DNA from 3 places in the Chlorobium sp. genome. Region 2 is predicted to be linked to each of the others. Evidence: riboswitches for the same ligand, from Rfam matches in the RefSeq annotation. Region 2 holds a riboswitch; each other region holds the start of a gene.
What was found. Region 2 has a riboswitch for cobalamin ahead of WBP50_RS01015 (TonB-dependent receptor). Riboswitches for the same ligand answer to the same signal wherever they lie in the genome.

Region 1: another riboswitch for cobalamin. It lies ahead of WBP50_RS10810 (TonB-dependent receptor plug domain-containing protein); the one in region 2 lies ahead of WBP50_RS01015 (TonB-dependent receptor).
Region 3: another riboswitch for cobalamin. It lies ahead of WBP50_RS10695 (TonB-dependent receptor); the one in region 2 lies ahead of WBP50_RS01015 (TonB-dependent receptor).

The regions. Positions count from the first base shown of each region.
Region 1 is NZ_JBAWHG010000061.1:36,394-39,673, forward strand. It holds gene WBP50_RS10810 (TonB-dependent receptor plug domain-containing protein) at 1-1,613, opposite strand, end outside; cobalamin riboswitch at 1,882-2,122, opposite strand; gene WBP50_RS10815 (Na/Pi cotransporter family protein) at 2,352-3,280, opposite strand, start outside.
Region 2 is NZ_JBAWHG010000009.1:5,497-8,776, forward strand. It holds gene WBP50_RS01015 (TonB-dependent receptor) at 1-1,685, opposite strand, end outside; cobalamin riboswitch at 1,940-2,178, opposite strand; gene WBP50_RS01020 (ATP-binding cassette domain-containing protein) at 2,226-3,080, opposite strand; gene cbiQ (cobalt ECF transporter T component CbiQ) at 3,074-3,280, opposite strand, start outside.
Region 3 is NZ_JBAWHG010000061.1:2,586-5,865, forward strand. It holds gene WBP50_RS10695 (TonB-dependent receptor) at 1-2,024, opposite strand, end outside; cobalamin riboswitch at 2,315-2,529, opposite strand; gene WBP50_RS10700 (cobaltochelatase subunit CobN) at 2,589-3,280, opposite strand, start outside.

The sequences.
Region 1 (3,280 bases), on a different contig from region 2:
TGGAACTTCGGACCTGGCTGGTATTTTTCTCCGTAGATATCTTCCGAGACAGGATCCGCCCAGTATCCTGCTGCAGACAGCGAAACCCTGCCGAGAATCCCTGCTTCGCCATAAAACGGGCGCAGTCCGAGCTCCCATTCGATGCCTTTCGTTTCATACGCGCCGGCATTGAAATAGCGGTAAGGCTTTGTCTTTCGATCGATCTGGATCTTGTCGTCATACGTCATCCAGAATCCGGAAATCCTTGCCGAAGCGCAATCGCAGTTCCACTTGAACCCTGTCTCGTAACTCCAGCCCGATTCCGGTTTGAGGTCGGGATTTCCTTTGATGGTTTTGCTGTCGTAGTACAGCTGGGTAAAGGTCGGAGCCTGAAAAGCCTTGCCCGCATTGGCAAACAGATTGAGATCGTCCGAAGCTTTCCACATAAGACCGACGCTTGGCAGAAACACGTTGTAATCGGTCGTTTCCGCTTCGTTGTCGATGAACTGCTCCCTCCCGCCGAACGTCAGGATAACGTCATCGCCGAACCGTTTTTTCAACTCCGCAAATACGCCGTAATCATCGCGCGACTTCTCCCCGTAGATGTTGGAATATTCGGCATAGCGATGAACATAGTCCGCTCCCACGCTCAGCTCGAAACCGCGGGAAAAAAGAAAACGATAATCGGTCTCGGCGCCGTAATTGTAATTCAGACGCTCGACCTCCGACTCGAATACCCCATCGACGTACTCCGTCTGAACGCGATTGTCGTAAACGCCGTACAGCTTTGCCTTGAACACATCGCTTTCATAACGAATATTGAGAAAATGAAAGTCGCTCTGCTGATCCGTCCGTTCGACCAGTCCCGAATCATAACGATCGATGAAGCCCGTTTCGTAGCCGGAATACTGATAATCGATATAGGTGTCGGCAAACGGTGACAGGTTGAGACTGAACATGTACCGGTCGGTCTCGTCAAGGGCATTGGTGTACTTGTTGGTAAACTGACGGCCGACATTGTCGAGTTCGCCCATGTGCTGGTAACGAAAACCGATAGTCGCGCCGGGCAGGTTGACGCTGACGCCGTGGTTCATCCACGATTCGTTGCCGAATTCAACCGAGGCGGTCGCCGATGTTTCGCCGGAAGGTTTTTTGGTAACGATATTGATCACGCCCGACATCGCATCGGCTCCATAGAGCGTGGACGCGGCGCCCTTGAGGACCTCGATTCTCTCGATCTGGTCTATGGAAATGGCACTGAGATCATACCCTTTCGAAGCTGCCTGCTGGACAGGCATGCCGTTGACAAGAATGAGCTCGCCGTCGGCCATCCCCCTGATGTAGACCGAGCTGTTCATGCCGAGTTTGTTGACGCCAAGGGGAGCGAGGGACTTGTACCCGAGACCGCCGATTCGGGAAAGCGCTTCGATGGCGTTAGTGGCCCCGGTTTTTTTGAGTTTCTCGCTGTCGGCGACGGTTATAAACCTGGCGCTCTCCTTTTCCTTTTCAGAAAAATGGCTGCTCGTCACCACCACCTCATCGGTAGTGTAAAAGCGTTCGGAGGGTTCCCCTGCGTACAACGCGCTCTGGCATGCAACGCAAACCGCAAGAAAGGCAACTGTTTTTTTTGTCATGTGTCTGCCTGTTATCAGTTTCATAAAACTTCAAACTGACTGACAGGTCCGTCCAGGGGCAGGAAACGTACACGAAAAAAAAACACGAACACGGCATCCATACGAAGCCAACGATGCTGAAAAGCCGGAAAGGCGCGCACGGAGCAACCGAAAACAAACCGTTAGAGCAGAAAGTACCTGAGCCGCTCAGGATATGGATGTCGCCGGATACATTGTTTTTTTCATGTACAGTATTGCCTGAGACTATAAACCCGTAGTCTGATTATTGATTGCAATAGCATAACCGGCAGGTCTCCTGACTTTCACGGTTTACTTCCTTTGCAGACCTTCCCGCGCTTTTCCTGGGAGGAAATCAGCGCAGTGACCTGAAAAGACCGCTTTTCAAACTCATGTGGCCATGAGCTCTGAATGGCGGTTTACCGTTGTACAGTTGCGGGTACAGTGTACGAATCTCACGTACTTCCCTATTCTCCGGCTTTTAAGCCGGCACCTGTTATGACGAGAAAGAACTTCGAGGGAATTAGATAGCGAATAATTTTTTCAAATGCAAGAAATCTGTGAGCGGTGAGCGGTGAGCGGCAAGAATAACCGGAACGTCAGTTCAGCAAAAAAAACTCAGAACTATTTACAACTGTAACTTCCGGCACTCTTTCGCCCCCGGACTTCCGGCTAACCGCCCACCTCTCACGGCGACCGACTTCCGCCTTCCGGCTCACCACTCACCGCCCACATCTTCTGCTACTGACTTCCCGCATTCATGATGCTGCGGGCTATGCTCTTGCAGTAGTGGTGCATCTCTTCGAAGGCATGCAGCAGCTCCATATGCCGGTCGTGCGTCATGGCCGATTCGGGCAGCCTGCGCAGCCGTTGCAGATGCCGGACTTCAGCTTCCGCGGCAAGCACGGAAAAATCGTCGGCACCGTGCACGATTGCCGATGCCCTGGCGGCACCCATCTCCTGCACGGCACCGGTAAGACCGGCAACTTCACCGCAGAGAAATGCATGCAGGGCCGACAGGTCAGCCATGCCTTCCTCCGTCAGGGACATCGAGGCTTCCGGGGATCGCCCAGTCAGCTTCTGCAGGAGAGCCTCGATGCTGTCGCCTATCGACTCCTGGTCCTTGACGATAGCCATGAGTGCGAAAACTTCCCGGGACTCGCGCTCACCGAGCTCCTGCCGGCTGATGGCAATGAGATAATCCGACATTTTCGATTCAAGAAAGTCGATCTTTTCCTCCCGCATGCCGATTCCCCCGGCAAGGGAAAGCTCCGGAAAAAGCGTATCTCCTGCCGCAGGGTTTCCGGTAAAAGCCGGAAGCAAAGCCCCTGCCATCCTTTCAAGAATACGGTTCATGCGCACAGTCTCTGCCCTTGCATAGCTCAGGGCAAGCGACGGCGTGGAGAGAGCGGAATTGGTGATATACCAGACGGAAGGCCGCAGCCGCGTCTCTTCAGGACTGTCGGGAATCAGACGAATCAGCAGTTTCGCCCAGAAGGAAATCAGCGGAAGGAACATGACCGCCATAAAGACATTGTAAAACGTATGGGCATTGGCAATCTGGCGTGGAATGGCCGTTCCGGGAACCCCCGCCGCCGGTGAAAGCATGCGAACGAAATCGGCATACCAGGGAATGAGAAACAGAAAAACCGCAACTCCGCTGACATTGA
Region 2 (3,280 bases):
GCGTTCCATTCCGGGGTATAGAGCAGGCGATCTCCCGTCGAATCGTCCTCGAATTCCGTCAGATAAACAAAGCTGGCATAGGGGCTGAACTGCCAGTTGCTGCCGAACGGCTCAAAGGCATACGACACGTCGCCTTCGAATCCTGAAATCTTCGCTCCGTCAAGATTTTCCCAGGACGAAACGCCGCTCCCGAGACTGACCGACTGAATCTTGTTTTTAAAATCCGTGGTGAACCAGGTTAACGAGGAGGCGAACCGGCCATCGGCAACATCAACGCCGACTTCGCAGGTTGTGCTCTCTTCAGGCTCGAGATCGGCGTTGCCGACATAGTTGATGCCATAAGAAACGTAATCGGCGGCCAGTTCCCTCGATGCGGGCATCTTGAACCCTTCGGCATAGGATGCCCGCAGCTTGATGCCGTCAGCGACATGCCAGGCAATACCGTAATTCATAACGAAGTTATCGGCATCACGGCTCGATTCCGACGAATCCTCATAGCCCTGGGAGGTCAAGTCATACGTATCGTAACGAAATCCGGCGGAAAGCACCAGATGCTTGTCGAAAAGAAAGCCGTTGAGCAGCAGAAACTCCGCCATGTTATCGTATTCAGACTTGTACGGAGCATAAGGAGTCGAGACCTCTTCGTAATTGACCCAGTCCAGGCCTGCCGTGGCGCGGAAAAAGTCGTGATTGTACGTCAGCTGCGCCTGGGCTCCCTTGTGATCGACTTCCGACGTGTACGGAGTATCGTCATCCCAGTAATCGGGATTGCTTCCGGTCGGGTCGTACCAGACATCGGAGTCGCGTCCGGTAAAATATCTGGCCATCCAGGAGAGGCTGCTGTCGGCAGTCCGTCCCTCGTACACGATATCCGTCGAATAATTCTCCTTTTCGAACGAGTCGTCAAGATCGTTCTGGCTCAGATAGCTTGAAGAACCGCCATCGCCAACCTTGAAATAGGTGTAGTTCACTCCGATTCTATGCCCGGGAGTGAACTCGTAACCGATGTTCAGGCTGCCGGAGGTCTGGTCGTCATATGCCGTATTGTAGTACGTTTTTCCCGATCCGGTTTTATAATCCCCCATTTCGGCAAGTGAAACACTTCCCGAAAAGTCCAGGTTCCCGACTTTCCCCGAGGTTCCGAGCGTTGTCCGGGTATAATCGCTGCTCCCGATCTCCTGGGCAAACGAGAGCGTCGGAACGCCCGACCCTTTCGCCGTAATCACGTTCACAACGCCGCCGATGGCTGCGGAACCGTACTGGACGGCTGCCGGGCCACGAATGATTTCGACACGTTCGATCTCGCCGACCGCAATCTTGGCGAGGTTTCCCGTGCCCGCCCTGCGACCGTTGAGCAGCACGAGTACCTTACCCATAAGATCGTTGCCGTGCGATTCCGTCCTGAAACCCCTGATTCCGATACCAGTCAGCGTTCCCGTGTATTTTACGACGGCGCCGATGTTTTTTTCCGCGAGCAGGTCTCCGAGATCCTTTGCCGATGACTGTTTGATCTCCTCTTTGCTGATGACGGTAATGTTCGTTGTTACATTTTTCTTTTCTTCCTCGACGCGGCTCGAGGTAACGACCAGTTCACTGCCGGTAAAGCTTTTCGTCGTCTCTTCGGCAAGAAGCCCCCTGCTGCAGAGCAGCCCGGCCAGCACAAGCAGGCATACTTTTTTGTTCATCGATGTTGGTCCTGTTTTCAGTTTGAAAAAAACATAAACTGACAGGGGTTAAAAAGGCAGCGCATAACGGTTCGAGCAGTGCCGACCTGTTTTTCCAGGAGTCGTTTCCGGAACCACGAACACCGCGCCGGGAACGAAAACGTCCTGCGCCGGTTCTGGCAAACCCATGAATCGTATCCTGCAAAAAGATCAAAACGGTAAGCAATGCAAAAGAAGTACAGCTTTGCCCCGACTATAACCCGTAGTCCGATCTTGTAATGCAAAAATAACTGGCAGGTCTCCTGACTATCACGGCTTGTCTCCGTTCCGGCCTTCCCGCAGTTTTCCTGGGCGGAAAACGATGCAGTGACCTGAAACGACTGCTGCCCTCATGCATGTGGCCATGAACGACTTCAGCAGTATACCGTTGTACAGTTGCGGGTACAGTGTACGACTTTCACGTACTTCCCTATTCTCCGGCTTTTAAACCGGCACCAGCTACGACGAAAGAACAGTTCTGAACATAAGAAAAATACCGGATAAAAAAAACAGCGGCAAGAGTCATCGCTCCCTGCCCCACTCTTTGATCGCCCTCCTTGCCGATCCAATGGAAAATGCCTCCTCGCTGAACCGGAAACCGTCCTTTTCCTTCAGGATTTCCATCAGATGACCGATCCTCGGCAGACGAAGTCCGGCCTGACGCACCTTATCCCTCCGGGTGAACACCTCCTCCGGCGAGCCTTCGAAAAGAACCCTGCCGGCTTCCATGACACAGACGTGATCACAGAAAAGCGGCACCATTTCGATGTCGTGCGTGGCGATAATCACCGACATGCCCGATTGCCGCTGCATGGCTTTGACGAGCTGCATGATTTCCGCCGCGCCTTTCGGATCGAGACCCGCGGTCGGCTCGTCAAGAAGCAGGAGAGAGGGTTCCATGGCGAGCACCCCTGCCATGGCGACCCTTTTTTTCTGACCGAAGCTCAGCCGGTGCACCGGCTTGCCCTCGAGGGCCTCGATCCCGGTATTCCGCATGGCCACGGCAACGCGCTTCCGGATTTCATCTTCCGGCAGCCCCTCGTTACAGAGTCCGAAGGAGATGTCCTGAAAAACGCTGCTCGAAAAAAGCTGGACATCGGGATTCTGGAACACCATTCCCACCTGACGGCGCAGCATGGCAAGTCCTTTCCGGCTGTAGGACACAGGAACCCCCCTGAAAAGCACCGTTCCGGATTGCGGCCGGACGATCCCGTTGCAGGCAAGGAGCAGCGAGGATTTGCCCGCGCCGTTGCTGCCGAGCAGCGCGGTGAGCTTCCCCCGTTCCGCCCTGAAATCGACGCCGTTCAATGCCTGCGAACCGTCCGGATAGGTGTAGTGCAGCTCCCGGGCTTCAAGAATTGTCTGAGCCGTCACCATGGAAACATCTCCGGATACCGCCAGATGAGCAAAAGGGCGGCGGCAAGCAGGCCGTGAACTCCGGCAAGCAGCAGCATAAAGGAACGGGGCCGTTCACAAGGCTCGTGAAGCACCCTGAGCGTCCCCGCATAACCCCGGCATTCAAGCGCCGTATAGCACTCGTCGGCGCGCCTTGCGGCCATGAGAAAAAGCGCCGAGGA
Region 3 (3,280 bases), on a different contig from region 2:
CCGAACGAGCCGAGCCCGGCGCGAACATATTTCATCGGGCTCTCGACGCCGTACTTTGTTACCTCGGCTTCGAATTGACGGGTGTAACTGGCATAGCAGCGCAAGGAATAACGGTAGTCGGCCATCGCTCCGAAATCGCAGGAGAGTTCGAACTCCATGCCCCGCAGCCTGGCGCTTGCCGCATTGACATAGGTTTTGATCTTGCTGCCGTCGCTGGTGCTTTCCGTTGTGATGAAATCCTCCCATTCAGTATCGTAGTAGGTGACATCGGCCCGCAATCCCCGTTTCTCGTCGCTCCAGGTCAGACCGGCATCCCAGGTCACGCTCGTTTCCGGCTCCAGGTCCGGGTTGCCCCGCACCGTCCAGCCATAGGTATCGATATACTCCCCGGCCTTCTGCAACGCGGAGGGCGACACAAACGCCCGGCCGATGCTCGCATGGGTCTTCAGGGCAGGCAGTAATGAGTACTGGAAAGCCAGCGATGGGCTGAAAAACCCGTCATGCGTCTCTTCCGTATCCACGTCCGCGATCAGCGGCGTATCAAGCATGGCAAAGGTGCTCATGTCGTAACGCATTCCCGGAGTGACGACAAGCCGCCCGTCGAGGAACGAGAGCCCGGCTTCGGCAAAGAGGCCGAGGCTGCTGGTCCTGCCGTCCGGACTGTAGGGAGCGGCGGAAACCCCTGGAGCGCTGTGCCTTTGGGTTTTGTAGGTCGATGTATGGTAATCGACGCCGGCCGTCACGCGATGCCTGCCGATGGTTACGGCATCCTGCAGCTGAAAACCGTACTCCTCGTTTCGGCCTTCGAAATAGGCGTACGTCTTGCCCGAGGCGCTCTTCAGGTTTCGGCTCTCGTCTTCAGACCAGTAGGGCATGAATTTGACATGGTGTCGTCCCGCCGTACCGGTAAGGGAAATATCCGCGGTTTTGCGGAAGACATCCTTCAATCCGTCTTCATAATAACCCCAGATGGAACCGGGCGTATGAACCGACGGAGCGTTGAAAAACGCGCCGCGCAGGTCGAGCCTGAAACTGTCGCTGAGACGGTAGCCGATGCGGAGCGAACCGGAATTGCTGGAATAGGTGGAATTCCGCATGGCGCCGATCCCTTCCTCGACCATCTCCGGGGAGGGATCCGAGATGAGCGTGTTATTGCCGACCTTGTAATCCTCGTTCTGGCTGAAATACCGGAAACCGAGGTCGAAATCGAAACGGTCGCTGATCGAACCGCCGATCGCGCCGCTGCCGTCGAAGGTTTCGAAGCTGCCGTAGCCGAGCGATACCTTGCCTCTGATGGGTCCCTGGGACTTTTTCGAAATGAAGTTGATGGTGCCTCCCATGCCCTGCGATCCGTACAGTGCCGATGAAGGCCCTTTGATCACCTCGACCCGCTCGATCATGTTCATATCGACGGCGGCGAGGTTTCTCGTGCCAAGCGGCCTGCCGTCAAGCAGATACGAGACATACTCGGCATTGTAATACGAGCCGGCATTCGGAACGAATCCCCTGATCGAGACCCCCGAAAGCATGCCGGGATACTCGATGACGTCAACACCGGCAGTCTTCTTGAGCAGTTCCGAAGCACTTGCCGGATCGAGCGCCTCGATATCCTTGCCGGTGATCACCTCGATCTTGCGCGGTATGTTCTTCAGCTGTTCCTGGGAACGTGTCGACGAAACAACGATCTCGCCTGCCGAATGCGCGCTTTCGGCAAGGGCGACATTGAGCAGCTTCCCCTGACCGGGTTTGAGATACCGCGTTGCATAACCGATAGAGCTCACCGTCACCCGGCCCGCATCACCAGGAAGGGTCAGCGTGTATTCGCCGCGCGAATCGGTAACCGTCCCTGCGCCGCTCCCCTCGACCCGAATCGTTGCTCCGGGCAGAGGAGTGCCGTCATCGCGGCTGGTGACGACCCCGGTTATGACCCGGCTTTCGGCCGAGGCTTCCGGCACCCATACCGACACAAGTACGGCAAACAGTCCCGCCGTACGAAAAACTTTCTTGACTGAGTAGGATTTCATCGAGTTTTGTTTTGTGGTTGCACAATGCCAATGCGTTGTTGTTGCTGTCTGTCGGCCCCTTTCCCCCGAATGCAGGAAAGGGCCGGCCCTGCTGCGATAAGAGGGCGTCATCCATGCCGGACTCCGCCCGGACACGCTCTCTGCATGGTGCAGGCAACGGGCGCGGCATCGGAACCCTTCAGGCCTTGAGCCGAAAGGGAGAACGCTTCGCCACCGGAGAAACGGCAATGCCGCCTCCCTCCCGCCGGGAATATCATCTCTTGCTGTCATCTCTGTTCGCTTTTTTCCCGAAGCATTACTTCGTTACGGCAGGTCTTCTGACTCTCCCCATGCTTCCGGCCTTCCCGGTCCGCGGGCGCGGACCAGTGGCCTTTTCGGAAGCACCGCGCCGCCGGCGGATGCCGACGGAGGGATTACAGCAGCGGGCACTGTCCCGGATTTTCACCGGGTTCCCTTTTCATTCCGGCGCCTTGCAGCGCCGGAAACCGTAACTGAATAATTAAACGTTAGTTACTACTTGTTCTCTTCGACACAAGCCAAAGTGGACTTGGTGGACGAAATTCATCATTCATCATTCTCCTTTATCCTCCACTCACGTTTCCACCGCTCGACCTCATCGCCGGTGAAAATGTCGATCCGGCCGCCCTGAAACGCTCCTTCGACATCGCCGATCCGCTCTTCGAGATCTCCCTCGATGGAGAGGGCCGCCTGGCGCACCGCCTCGAGCAGGTCCGGCCTGGCATCCCAGAGTCCCCTCGCTTCGGCTTCGAGCAGTCGGCGGGTGATCTCTTCGAGCGCCCATGGGTTCTGCCGGCGGATCCATTCACGGTTCTCCTCGTTCTGCACGAAGGTCTCCACCACCTGCTCGAACACCCAGGTCTCCACCTCGCCCGTCGTGGCGCTCCATTTGAAGAGGTTGTTGATACGCGAAGCGAACCCCTGGGCTCCCTGGAAACCGTGCTCTTTCATGGATGCTATCCATGCCTCGTTGCAGAGCTTTGCGCGAACCGAACGCTCGGCCTCATCCCTGAAATCGCGGATATCGGGATTGCCGGGGCGGGTCGTATCGGCCCACCAGGTTTTCACGGCTTTTCCCGACAGCACCTTTGCGGCCGCCGCCATTCCCCCGGCGCTTGCGGCATAGCAGCCGCAGTCGAGCGCATCGTACTCCCCGGAGGTCTGCTTTATGCACGAGATTTCGACCCTTGCAAGCTGGCGGCTGAACAGGTCGTACGCCTTGACCCCCTGGTCGAGCT